2 linked regions of the Bdellovibrio bacteriovorus genome follow. The protein of the gene in region 1 interacts with the protein of each later gene in a pairwise test. Links are inferred from orthologs where the notes say so. Each region holds a gene or a part of one and is shown on either strand. Other genes may lie near its edges.

Region 1 (6,469 bases):
ATCTGACGCGTGCGCACGTTGGCGATATCTTTACGAACCTTGTTTTCGAAATCACCTGGAGTTGAACGCGTAGACTCAAGATAACGGCTGTAGAACTCGCGTTGGAACTGTCCGTTCTGTTGGAAAAATGGAATGTCTTTAACGATAAAGTTAGCAACTTCGGCGTCTGTTGTTAGAATGCCGTTTTTCTGTGCAGCTTGAGAAACAAGCTCCATGCGCACAAGATTCTCAAGAGCCTGCTGGCGAAGCAGTTGACGCTGAGAGCTAAAATCCATCTGGCTTCCGAAGAGGTTTTGGTAGTACTGCTGAATACGGTTTTCTTCCTGCTGGAAGTCAGCAACAGAGATCAGGCTGTTATTCACACGCGCCACCGAACCAACACCTGCACCCAAGCGCCCCGGCAATCCGAAAAACACGAATACCAGAATGATCGCGCCGAAGAGAATGATAGCTGTCACACTCTTACCAGAGAGTTTTCTCTTCATTTTATCAGCCATATTTTCGCTCATAAACTTTATCCTTCCTTAAACAACTTTTGAAAGCGGTTCCATTACCCAACGAATTTTGCATTTTTTCAAGGGGAAATTGTTGAAATAATTGGTTCTTTTGACTAGCGTTTGAATATTACCACGAGGACGCACTTTCAGAAATCGCGGTAACCATACACAGCATAGAGGGGAACCTTTGAACTTTTTCAACTTTGATCTCAAGAAACTTGTGATGATCGGGATTGTTTTGGCTTTGCCACTAATCTCTATCAACATGCAGCAAAGACCTCAGGAATCAAACTGGCTTTCGAAACCATTTACGATGTTGGCTAGCGCCGTATCGGAAACATTTTACGGCTTCAGTCATGGTGTCACTGATACAACCGCCATGTACGTCAATCTTATCAATATCAAAAAACACAGTGAAGAATTAAAAAGCACCAACAACGAGTTGCAAGCGCGTTTAGAAAAAATGAACGAACTGCTTCTAGAGAATGATCGTCTTCGTGGCTTGCTGACGTTTAAAGAGCAAACGAAAATGAGCTTGATGGCCGCACAAGTGATCGGCCGCGACTTGGTTATTGATCACAACACGGTCACCATCAACAAAGGAACCAACGACGGCCTGAAGGCCGGCCAAGCTGTTATCACGACCGGTGGTGTTCTAGGTTACATCTTTAAACCTGAACCATTCACTTCGCATGTAATGTTGATCACGGATCGTTACGCCGTGGTTGATGGTTTGATCCAAAGAACGCGCGCGCGCGGTATCGTCGAAGGAAAAAGCCAATACGCTAGCACTTTGCAGTTAAAGTACGTGGAGCGTACGGAAGACGTGCAGGAAGGCGATATGGTTGTTACCGGTGGCTTGGATAATATCTTTCCAAAAGGCTTCCCTGTCGCGGTGGTAGAGTCCGTTGAAAAGAAAACTTTCAGCGTCAGCTTGAAAGTTGATCTTCGCCCGGTCGTCGATCCTTATAAAGTTGAAGAAGTGTTTGTTGTTCTTTCCGCCGCTGCCGAAGACTTCGGAGACAAATATGCTCCCCAAGCAGCCACAGAAGGTGACACAGTCGAAGGCGCAAACGGAGCAGCAACGGCGGCTCCAGTTGCTACCCCCGCTGCAAGCCCTGCGGCGACTGCCAAACCAACTGCGACAGCAACACCGGCTGTAAAACCGGTAGCGAAACCTTCGCCAGTGGCAACTCCAGCGCAAACTCCTAAAAAGCCTGAGGAGAAACCACAGTGAAGATCCGCTGGAATGCTATTCTGAATTTTCTCGTATTATTTGCGGTCTTAATTTTGGTAGCAGGCTTACAGACAACTTTTTGGTTCGAACTTTTTGGGAATGTTCCTTCTCCCCTCCTTTGGTTGAACCTTATTGTGTATGTGATCCTTTATCGTAAACCGTTCCCGGCCATTCTCACCGTATACGCGATGGGCTTCATTTTGCTGTCGTTCACGGCAATGCCTTTAAAGATGATGTGGATTAGTTTATTAATCCTCTTCACTTTGGTCTATGCGATCAAAACACGCGTCTTTTGGAGTGGCTCTGGATATTATACAATCATGTGCGGATTCTCAGCCGTCGCCTATCACCTGATTTATTTCTTCTCTTCGATGGTGTTAGAAAAAAATCCTGCGAGCTTTGAGATTGTTGATCGCTTAGTACAGATTGTTCTTACTCCATCATTTGCCTTCCCGATGTACTGGATCTTAGCAAAAATCGACAAGATCACTCAGGATGAACTGATGCACGAGCCTGGGGGATTGGAGTTATGAGTACTTACGTAAGTAATCCGGATGAGGCAAAAGAGTACCACAGCCGGTATAAAATCTTTTACATCGCTATTGCGTTTGCTCTGACTATTTTCTCGATCCGCTTGTGGTATCTGCAAGTGATCTCGGGAAATGAGCTGCGTGAGTTCTCGGAAAAAAATCGTATCAAGCAAAACAAGATCACCGCTCCCCGCGGATTGATGTTGGACCGTGATGGAAAAGTTCTGGTGGAAAACCTGCCGGGCTTTGAAGCGATTCTTTCTCCTCAATATATTGAGAACTTGGAAGAGCTTTCAAAAACTGTAGGACCCGTGCTAGGCATGGAGCCAGACAAAGTCGTTTTGAAAGTGACAAAGAGCCGTCGTCAAAACGGACCGTTTGCACAGATTCGTCTGAAAGAAAACTTAAGCCGCGAAGAAGTCTTCCGTCTTAAACGCATGCGTTTGGATACACCGGGACTTGAGATCCGTGAATCCATCGTGCGCTACTACCCTCTTAAAGATAATGGCGCACAACTTTTCGGTTACGTCGGCGAGATCTCTAAACGTCAGCTTCCCGTTCTGAACGAGCTTTACAAAGGCACGCTGCTCTTTGAACAAGGTGATATCATCGGTAAGAGTGGTTTGGAAGAGACCCTGGAAAAAGACATTCGCGGTGCGGATGGTGTCAGCTTTATTCAAGTCGATGCCCACGGACGCGAAACTGTCACCCAGACTCCAAATATTTACGGTGAACAAATCAAAGACTTGATTCCGGTTCACGGTAACAACGCTGTTCTGACTATTGACCGCGACATCCAAGAGGCCGCTTTCAAATCCTTCATGGCACTAAATCGTATTGGCGCCGTGGTCGCGATGAAAACAAACGGCGAGATCTTAGCATGGGTCAGCACTCCTTCTTTTGATCCGAATGAGTTTTCTACGGGTATTTCGGCGCAGACATGGTCCCGCTTGATCAATGATCCGTTTAAGCCACTTCGCAATAAAGTTATTCAAGATCATAACTCTCCCGGTTCAACATTTAAACCGTTAGTGGCGGTGCCGGCACTTCAAGAAAAAGTGATAACGCCGACAACGATCGTCAGTGCGCCTGGTGTGTTCTACTTTGGACGCCGTCCTTACCATGACCACTTAAAAGGCGGTCACGGTAACATCACGGTTTATGAAGCTTTGGAAAGATCTTCAAACGTGTTCTTCTATAAGATGGGTATCGCGCTGGGTGTAGATAAGATGTATGACTACATCAGCCTTCTGGGTATCGGTCAAAAAACCGGCATCGAACTTTCTCGTGAAGTGTCAGGAACGATGCCGAACTCGGCTTGGAAAAAAGCCACTGTCGGTGAAGAATGGCAACCAGGTGAAAACTTAAGTACTGCGATCGGGCAAGGTTTCGTCAACGTAACACCTTTATCGATGGCGATTGCTTACAACTCAATCGGCACTGAAGGAAAAGTTGTTAAGCCATTCTTGGTTCGTAAGATCATCGATCAGGATGGAAAAGTTTTGCGCGAAAACTTCCCGCAAGTGGTGCGCGATCTTCAACAAACTCAACCCAACGGCGTGCATATTTCTCCAGAGACTTTCAAAGTCGTCAAAGAAGGTATGCGTCGCGTGGCCAACGGTGATCGCGGTACGGCGAAACACTGGAAAGTTCCTGGCGTGCAGATGGCTGGTAAAACCGGCACCGCGCAGGTCATGGGCTTTTCTGCAGATCAAATTTATGCAAAGTGTGAAAGCCGTCCTATTCACATGCGCCACCACGGTTGGTTCGTGGCGTTTGCTCCGGCAGACAATCCCGAAATCACGATTGCCGCTTTAGCAGAACATTCGTGTCACGGCAGTACGGGAGCCGCTCCCATCGTCCGCGATATCGTGCAAGCCTACTTTGAGAAATATCATCCTGAGGTGATTGAAGCCGCGCTGAAAGCCAAAGGGCAAAAACGCGCTACAGCTCCTACAGGCCCTATCCCTGAACCTGCAGAAGGAGAATAAGGGTGTTTACGTCGTTACACGTTGAAGAGCGAACACTCTTCAAAAAATTAGATATCAACTTAATCATCGTCATCTTGGCGTTGAATGTGATCGGTCTTATCAATCTGTACAGCGCCACTCACGGCCCGACAACGGTCGACGTGGCTTCGCTGTTCATTTCTCAGATCATGTGGTTGGCCGTTGGTTGGACAGTATTCTTGGTGGTGACTTTATTAGATTATTCCGTCGTCAGCAGGATCGCCCTGATCGTCTACGTTCTTAATCTGGGAGCTATCCTGTACGTAACCTTCTTCGGTAAAGTGGCTTTGGGAGCCCAACGTTGGATTGATCTTGGATTCTTCCGTTATCAACCTTCAGAAACAATGAAGTTAGCACTGATCATGTTGATGGCCAAAATCCTAGCAACCAGAAACACTCACGGCCCCGGTATGGGACTGAAAGAGTTGATCGGACCTTTAGTAGCTCTTTTAATCCCATTCGGTCTGGTTGTAGAACAACCTGACTTAGGAACCGCGATGATGCTAGCCGCAATCGGCGGGTCGATGCTGATCTTTGCAAAAATCAGAAAGAGCATCTTAGCAACAATCATCGTTCTAGGAATCATCGCCCTTCCTATTGCATGGAAGTTCGTCCTGCACGACTATCAAAAAAATCGTATCTTCACTTTCCTTTCTCCAGCTAGCGACCCCAGAGGAACGGGATACAACAGCATCCAATCCAAAATCGCCGTAGGCTCTGGCCGCTTCTTCGGAAAAGGCTTCATGAAAGGAACTCAGTCCCAACTAGAATTCCTTCCAGAACGCCACACCGATTTCATTTACTCAGTACTTAGCGAAGAACACGGCTTTGTAGGAAGTATCGCCGTCATCGGCCTGTTCGCGTTCCTCTTCATCACAGGAATCAGAATAGCCACCAACGCCCGCGACAAATTCGGAGCCCTCTTAACCGTCGGCGTCCTGTGCTACATCTTCTGGCACATGTTCGTAAACATAGGAATGGTCATAGGCCTCCTCCCCATCGTAGGCGTCCCCTTACCACTCCTCAGCTACGGAGGCTCCTCCATGCTAACCACCATGGCCGGCCTAGGAATAGTCAGCAGCGTAGCCTACCGAAGATATCTATTCTAAAAAAGAAAACAAAAAAGCCCTTCAACAGAAGGGCTTTTTTTATTTCCAAAACGAACCGCGCTGAACGACAAAAAATATCTTTCGTTTTCATCTCAACATCTTCGTTAGACTTTCAACATCGACCACCCTAGCTTTTATTTTCCTAATTCCAAGAACACTAAATTCGTTCGAGCTTCAAATCCTCAACCAAAAAAACGCTGATCGACTAGTCATATAAAGCGATCTCAAAACGAACAACCTTCAAGACAGTTCGAAGCAACGAAATCCGCATCAGCACAGCTTTCCCTTTGTGGGAGGGCTTTATGGATCTCGTCCGAAGCGAGGCCTTCGGCGGCGCAGGATGCGCGAACCGCGCGAATGCGCGGCGCCGATTGAGCCACGACGGCGTGCCTCGCGAAGAGACGATAGCCATAAAGCCCTCCCACAAAGGGAAAGCCGTCGCCCGAAGCGATTCCGGCCCCACAAAGAACCGTCTCACCAAGAACGCCTCGAAAAGAGAATTCGTCCTAGAACGACTAACCAATGATCAGACACCGTCAACACATTGGTTGACACCCCTCCAAGCCAGCTCAAACCAATCAACTTTAATAGGCGCTTCATTCTAAGAATCCAAGAAAAACAAAAGCTTACACCGACGGCATGACCCTTGAACTTACCTACTTACATCAGGAGGTAGCGGTTATGAAAACGAAACATCTCAATACAGGAAAAGTGATAGCAGCCGCAACGCTCACGTTGGTTCTTTTTAATAACTTCGATTTCGTTCAATGGCCTGCCGTGAACAAGATCGGTATCGAAAGCGTGAATGAAGCTTCTCGCATCTCGCACGCTAAAGAACTATTAGGTTCAGACTATAAAGGTAGCGGTGCCCAAAAAGTAGAAGGCACTGCGACTTTGAATGAAATGATTTACGATAAAGTGCAAAGCTCTTTAGCTCCTCGCTGGAAAGGCCAAGCACGCAATATCTCTCGCACTGTTATTACTGAAGCAGCGAAACACAATTTAGATCCTGTGTTTGTTCTTGCAGTGATCAAAACAGAAAGTAAATTCAATCCATTGGCTTTGGGTCGCTTCGGTGAAATTGGTT
Region 2 (6,667 bases), 1.3 Mb from region 1 along the record:
TTGCTTTCCTCTGTAGCTTCGGCTCAGAATACTGGCAATGGAAATAACAACAATCAAAATAATAACAACTCTCAGGGGCAGCAACAGCAGCAACAAGTTCAAACTACAGGTTATCCATTCACTGCGCCTACTTATAATGAATGTCGCGATGCTCGTGATAAAATGGATAGAGCTGAAGAAAAAATTGGTGAAGCTTGTAAAAAAGCCGGCTTAGGGTCTGCTAAAGACTGTATTTCTAAAGCGAAGTCTTGTGGCGCATCTTCGGGCGAGGACTCTTTCGACACGACGGCGGCATTTGCAACTGTATTGGGACTTTCCTCTACTGCAGCATCAGGACTGCAAAATATCAGCAAAGCCTGTCCGCAAATGAATGGTCGCGACTACTTCACTGAAAAAAATAACATCCAAAAAGAGATCAAAGACACAGAAAAAGAGCTGGCAGAACTCAACGACGATAAGGCTCAGATCCAAGAAGACTATCAAAAAGAGATGGATAAAATCCAAGAGACTTTAACTAAAGCTCAAGAAGACTATAAATCCAAATCACTTGAAATTGACTCTAAAGAGCGTGAGCGTATTGCGGAGTTTAATAACAGCCAAAACCAAGCTAAAGAAGAGATGCGCAAAAAGGGTGCGGATATTCTGAAGTTGCGTGGTCAGGTCACTCAATCACAACGCGACAAAGCTCTGAAACTCATCGCAATGACAGATGCTTCCGGCAAACGCGCGTGTATGAAGGCCGTGACTGAAGCTAAGAAATCCTATGAAAGTGTTTCTGCTAGCACGAGCTCAAACCACATCGCTCAGGCTAAAAAGAAACGTCAAGAGTTGATCAACATCTATAACGACTGTATGGATGCTTTTGATCAACAACGTATCGCTTTGAACGAGTCCAAGAAGCAAGAACAAGACGAATTGAATCGTCAGATCGCCGATCTTCAATCATCGTATGATGAAATTCAGAACAGCTTGAACCTGGCTTCTTCGCAACTTGAAGAAATGAAACAGTCTTCATTAAAAGAAAAATCAGACGCCCTACAAAGTGTGATTGATTTGGGTACTCGCTCTCAAACTCAAATGCAGACGGCTTATACAAAAATGCAAGAGAACCTAAAAACTCTCGCTTCGAAACAAGCCAGTCTGACTGCGGCACTGAATCGTGCAAATCAATCTTTGATGACATTAGGCCCTGCTCCTAAGCGTAGCGCCGAGGACACTGCGGATGAGGCATCAAGCGAGATTTCATCACAGATCAACATTATTTCGAGCATCCAAAGAAACTTCCCGTCCTGCACGAATGAAGTTGCGACCTCAAAAGAAAAGTTGAAAAGCTTGGGTGTGAAGTAACCCGTCTTCTGACTAGTCTAGTATCCCTAGACCCTTACGGGTCACACTGTTAGAATGGGGGCTTATTAAAGGAGCCCCCACTCGTGTTAAAAAAGATCGCCCTGTTTATTGTCGCGCTTGGCCTCATCGGAATTCTTAGCGCCTACCTTATTGTTAAATCCGTTCAATCCGGTCTTCCACAACTGATTACTGTCAAAGACTATCAACCTCTTTTGGTAAGCCAAGTTTATGATCGCCACGGAAAAAAGATTGGCGAGTTCTTTCGCGAAAGAAGAACACTTATCCCTTACGATAAGATTCCTAAACATGTCGTGAACTCCTTTCTGGCAGCGGAAGACGATCAATTCTTTGAACACAAAGGGATCAATCCTCAAGCCATCTTCCGTGCTGCTTTAGCCAATCTACGTGCAGGCCGTTCCGTTCAAGGGGGATCGACGATCACACAGCAGGTTGCTAAAACACTTCTTTTAACGGACGAGAAAACTTTAACTCGTAAAGTTCGTGACATCTTACTGGCGATCGAGATGGAAAAGAACTTAAGCAAAGAAGACATTCTGTTCCTTTATTTGAACCAAATTTATTTCGGGCAAGGTGCTTACGGAATTGAACAAGCAGCCCAGACATACTTCCATAAACCCGCGAGTAAACTGACTTTATCTGAAACTGCTATTCTTGCAGGCTTACCTAAAGCACCGAGTGCTTATAGCCCGGTTCGCAACCCGGTGCGCGCGAAAGAGCGTCAGATTTACGTGCTTCGCCGTATGGCTGAAGTGGGTTACGTGAAAAAAGAAGAATCTGAAGCGGCCATCAAAGAACCCGTGAAAGTTTTCGTTCGCGAAAACTACGAAGAATACGCGCCGTTCTTCTTAGAAACTGTTCGTCAGCTTTTAGTGGTTCAGCTAGGTGAAGACATGGTTCTTGATAAGGGCCTTCGTATTCACACAAGCTTAGATCTAGAAAAACAATTGGCAGCTCAAGAATCAGTTCTTGCGGGCCTAAAGGGTTTAGATAAACGCCAAGGTTACCGCGGACCGATTAAAAACATCACTGATGCTGAAGATGTTGAAGAGTTCTTAAAAGAAACTCAGAAAAAATTAATTTCCGACTTCACTCCTGAAAGAACTATTCTGCCGGACGGAAAATTTGCAGACATCGTTCCACCTAAAGATACGAAAGAAGGAATTCTTCCAGCGTACATCAAAGTGAAAGACACTGTGCAAGGTGTAGTTCAAGAAGTAAATGATGACACCGGTTTGGTGACGGTGAAGCTGCCTGAAGGCCAGGGTCTTATTGATATTGACTCGATGACTTGGGCTCGTAAGCCTGACACGGAAGTTCGCTATGATTTAGGCGCAATTAAAAAGCCGTCACAGGCTTTGAATAAAGGTGACGTGATCTTGGTCAAAGTTGTTGCCGAAAAATTCTCTTCAAACCGTTTAGCGAATGCGAAGAAAAAACCAACAGCAGCCCTTCCTGATTTCAATAAGTTTGTTGCGTTAGAGTTAGATCAAGAGCCCCTAGTAGAAGGCGCATTGATTTCTTTTGACCAGGATTCACAAGATGTGGTCGCGATGGTCGGCGGCTCTAGTTTTGCAAAAAGTGAATTCAACCGTGCAATTCAAGCTCCTCGTCAGACAGGCTCGGCGTTTAAAGCCATCGTCTATGCCTCGGCTTTAGAAAAAGGCTACACACCTGCAACTCCGATCATGGATGCGCCAATCGTTTATGAAGAAGGTGGCGCGGCGGATGATTCAGAGGGACAAGGTGATCCAAAAGTCTGGAAACCTTCCAACCACTCGAAAAGTTTCGGTGGCGATATCATGTTCCGCAATGCCTTGGTGAAATCATTGAACATCCCGACGGTGAAAATCATTGAAGACGTTGGTGTTCCCTGGGCCATGGATTATGCCAAACGCTTGGGAATCTATTCTCCACTGAATCCAGACTTCACGTTGGCACTGGGTTCAAGCAGCGTGACTTTATATGAAATGACAAAAGTATTTGCTGAGTTCGGTCGCCTTGGAAAAAGAATTTCTCCGCTGTTGATTCACAAGGTGGAAGACGCTCAAGGTAAATCATTGTTAAACACAATGAGCCTGGACACTCGTTTCGAAAAAGAAATCAAAGCAATCAACGACGAATTTGAAACTCGTCGCAAGGCTTATATGGAGATCGTGAACGATCCAGCCAAAGTCGAAGAGCTTAAAAAGAAAGATCCTAAGCACGCGAAACTAGATGAAAGTATCTTCTTCCAAGATGCAGATCAGCTAATTCGCCCCACAACTGCTTACGTGATGACGACACTTTTGAAGGGTGTCGTTGAAGATGCTGGTGGTACAGGTGGAAGAGCTCGCGCTGTCGGTCGTGAGGTTGCGGGAAAAACGGGATCGACAAACAACTACTATGACGCGTGGTTTATCGGCTACAGCCCACAAATCGCAACAGGGGTTTGGGTGGGTTTTGACAAAGAAAAGAGTATTGGTAAAGGCGAGGTCGGTGGACGTGCGGCGTTACCTATATGGGTAGATTACATGAAAGCCGCTCATGAGGGACTTCCTCAGATGACTTTCCCGGTTCCTGAAGGTATCGTATTTGCTAATATCGATGCTGATACTGGAAAACTGGCTTCAGCTTCTACTAAAAAAATTATTCGTCAGGCGTTTGTTGAAGGAACCGAACCAACTCTTTCTTCCAGCAAAGCAGAAGAAGCAACAGACTTTTACAAACAGGATCTCTCTGAATGAAAGATATTCACCTCTGGGGGGTGAAACAAAACAATCTAAAAAACATTGAGGTTAAAATTCCTGTCGGATCTATGACAGTGATTTGTGGACCCAGTGGTTCAGGAAAGTCTTCGCTTGCCTTCGAGACTCTTTTTGCCGAAGGCCAGCGCCGCTTCATCGAAAGTATGTCGAATTATGCTCGACAGTTTTTGAATAAAGCCCCAAAGCCTGACATCGAAGGCATTAGCAATATTCCGCCAGCTATTTCGATTGAACAAAAAAACACGGTGAAGAGTTCGCGATCTACTGTAGGTACAACAACAGAGATCATCGACTATCTGCGCCTGCTTTATGAAAAAATCGGAAAATCTTACTGCCCGACTCATCACTGCCCGACTGAAAAAGAAAGTGTGACAGAAGCCACGGCGAAAACGATCAAAGAGTTTTCCGGCAAGCGCGGTTACATTTTAGTCGAGATCAGTGAAGATGGACGTGTTGCTGAAGGCAAGAAGCTTCATTCTCTTCTTTTGCAAGATGGTTACTTGCGTATCTATATTCCGAAAGGAACAGATACAAAACCCGCTCCTGAAAAAGCGGCGACAAAAAAATCTGCCAAAAAAGCTTCTAAACGCGCGACACCTGAATTCGTGCCGGCGGCTCCCGTTGTTCCCAGTGGGTTGACTCACGAAGAAATGGGCACGGTCGTCGAAATTGGTGATGCGGCGGCCATAAAAAAAGGTCTGCCGAAAGAAACTTTCTATCTTGTTATTGATCGTATGAGCTTTAACGAAGATGAACGTGGGCGTATCGCGGACTCTTTAACTCAAGCTTACGAAGCAAGTATTAAGTACAATACGACAAACATCACTCGTCGTGCGACAATCTTGACCACTGAAGGTCAACGCTTGCAAGTGAGCGAAGAATCTTCTTGTCCTGTTTGTGGATACACTCCACCGCCGTTAAGCTCTCGTCTTTTTAGTTTTAATTCGCCGATTGGGGCGTGCCCGACTTGTAAAGGTTTTGGGAACACGCTGGATATCGATGAAGGCAAAGTCATTCCGAACCCCAATATGAGTTTGGCACAAGGGGCTTTGAGTCCTTTCTGGATGCCTAGTGCCGCGCATGAAAAGAAACAGCTTCTTAGCTACTGTAAAAAAGCGAAGATCGATGTTCACACTCCGTGGAAGGATCTTCCCAAAGCGCAACGCGATACTATCTGGAATGGGAATAAAGAATTCTTCGGCGTGCGTGGACTTTTTGAGTACTTAGATCAGATTAAATATAAAATGCATGTGCGCGTTTTCATTTCGCGCTTCCGCAGTCCTTTCTTGTGTCCTACATGCAAAGGGGCACGCCTTCGTCCTGAAGCGAATAACGTTTTAGTGGCGAATGCAAATATCAACGATCTTTCAACAATGACGATTGAAGACCTTCATCAGTTTTTCCAAAAACTGGAAGTGTCGGCTCATCATCAGGAGCTTGCGGGCGAAGTCTTAAAACAAATTCGCTCCCGTCTTGAATTCCTGATGCGAGTGGGAGTTCACTATCTTTCGTTAAGTCGTGAAACTAGAACTCTTTCTGGTGGTGAATACCAACGTTTGATTTTAGCGAATCAATTAGGCATGGGATTGTCGCAAGCCTTGTATGTCCTGGATGAACCGACTGTAGGCCTTCACCCTAGAGATAACGATCGTTTGATTTCTATTCTTAAAGATCTGAAAGAACTTGGTAATACATTGGTGATCGTTGAACACGATCACGATGTTATTAAATCCAGCGAGCATATTATTGAAATGGGACCTGGCTCTGGTTACCTTGGTGGCGAAGTCGTTTACTCTGGGGCGACAGAAGCCTTCTATGACTTTGATAAGTCGGTCACCGTTCCTTATCTAAAACCGGATAAAAATAAAGCTCCACTTCGCGTGTCTCGACCTGTGGATGTTGATTCCTACAAAGTGAAGCTCGAACTAAAAGGGGCCAAAGGTCACAACCTAAAAAATCTAGATGTGACGATTCCGCTCAATCGTCTGGTCACAGTCACTGGCGTCAGTGGATCTGGTAAATCGACCTTAGTAACGAAGACACTTTACCCTGCATTGGCGCGCGCTTTGGATTTAGAATATCTTCCGGCGCAAGAGTACGCAGGTCTTGAGGGCACAGAGCATATTAAGAACGTGCTTTTGATTGATCAATCTCCGATTGGTAAATCAGCGCGCAGCTCGCCGATCACTTATCTTAAAGCTTTTGATGCCATTCGTACAATCATGGCTGGCACGCAAGAAGCGCAAGCTCGTGGATACACTCCTGGAACATTCAGTTTGAACGTTGATGGAGGACGCTGTCCTGCTTGTAAAGGCACGGGTTATGAAGAGATCGATATGATGTTCATGGATAACGTTGTTATTCCGTGCGATGTCTGCGATAGCAAAAAATACCGCCCTGAAATTCTAGAAATTCAGTACAAAAATAAGAATATTCACGAAATCCTTTCAATGACTGTGAGTGAAGCTATGAATTTCTTCGTGGCTCACCCGAACATTCGTAAGCCTTTGAGTGTCCTTAAGGAAGTGGGCTTGGATTACCTTCAATTGGGCCAG

Evidence for each region.
Region 2: the proteins of mrdA (region 1) and AZI87_RS06295 interact in binary tests that used the Escherichia coli proteins (3 or more experiments, as listed by UniProt). The link is inferred for Bdellovibrio bacteriovorus from one-to-one orthologs.

Annotation. Positions count from the first base shown.
Region 1 is NZ_LUKD01000001.1:22,082-28,550, forward strand. What follows is about bases 1,760-4,759. They hold mrdA (penicillin-binding protein 2), read left to right. Parts: upstream 1,760-2,263; coding sequence 2,264-4,255; downstream 4,256-4,759. Other genes in these bases: AZI87_RS00090 (hypothetical protein), read left to right, coding at 1,760-2,267; rodA (rod shape-determining protein RodA), read left to right, coding at 4,258-4,759. Also shown: AZI87_RS00080 (SurA N-terminal domain-containing protein), read right to left, coding at 1-509; rod shape-determining protein MreC, read left to right, coding at 685-1,734; more of AZI87_RS00090, read left to right, coding at 1,731-1,759; more of rodA, read left to right, coding at 4,760-5,382; AZI87_RS00110 (lytic transglycosylase domain-containing protein), read left to right, coding at 6,064-6,469. UniProt on the Escherichia coli protein: Catalyzes cross-linking of the peptidoglycan cell wall. Responsible for the determination of the rod shape of the cell. Is probably required for lateral peptidoglycan synthesis and maintenance of the correct diameter during lateral and centripetal growth.
Region 2 is NZ_LUKD01000001.1:1,305,645-1,312,311, forward strand. What follows is about bases 1,094-4,291. They hold AZI87_RS06295 (penicillin-binding protein 1A), read left to right. Parts: upstream 1,094-1,430; coding sequence 1,431-4,091; downstream 4,092-4,291. Other genes in these bases: AZI87_RS06290 (hypothetical protein), read left to right, coding at 1,094-1,347; uvrA (excinuclease ABC subunit UvrA), read left to right, coding at 4,088-4,291. Outside these bases: more of AZI87_RS06290, read left to right, coding at 1-1,093; more of uvrA, read left to right, coding at 4,292-6,667. UniProt on the Escherichia coli protein: Cell wall formation. Synthesis of cross-linked peptidoglycan from the lipid intermediates.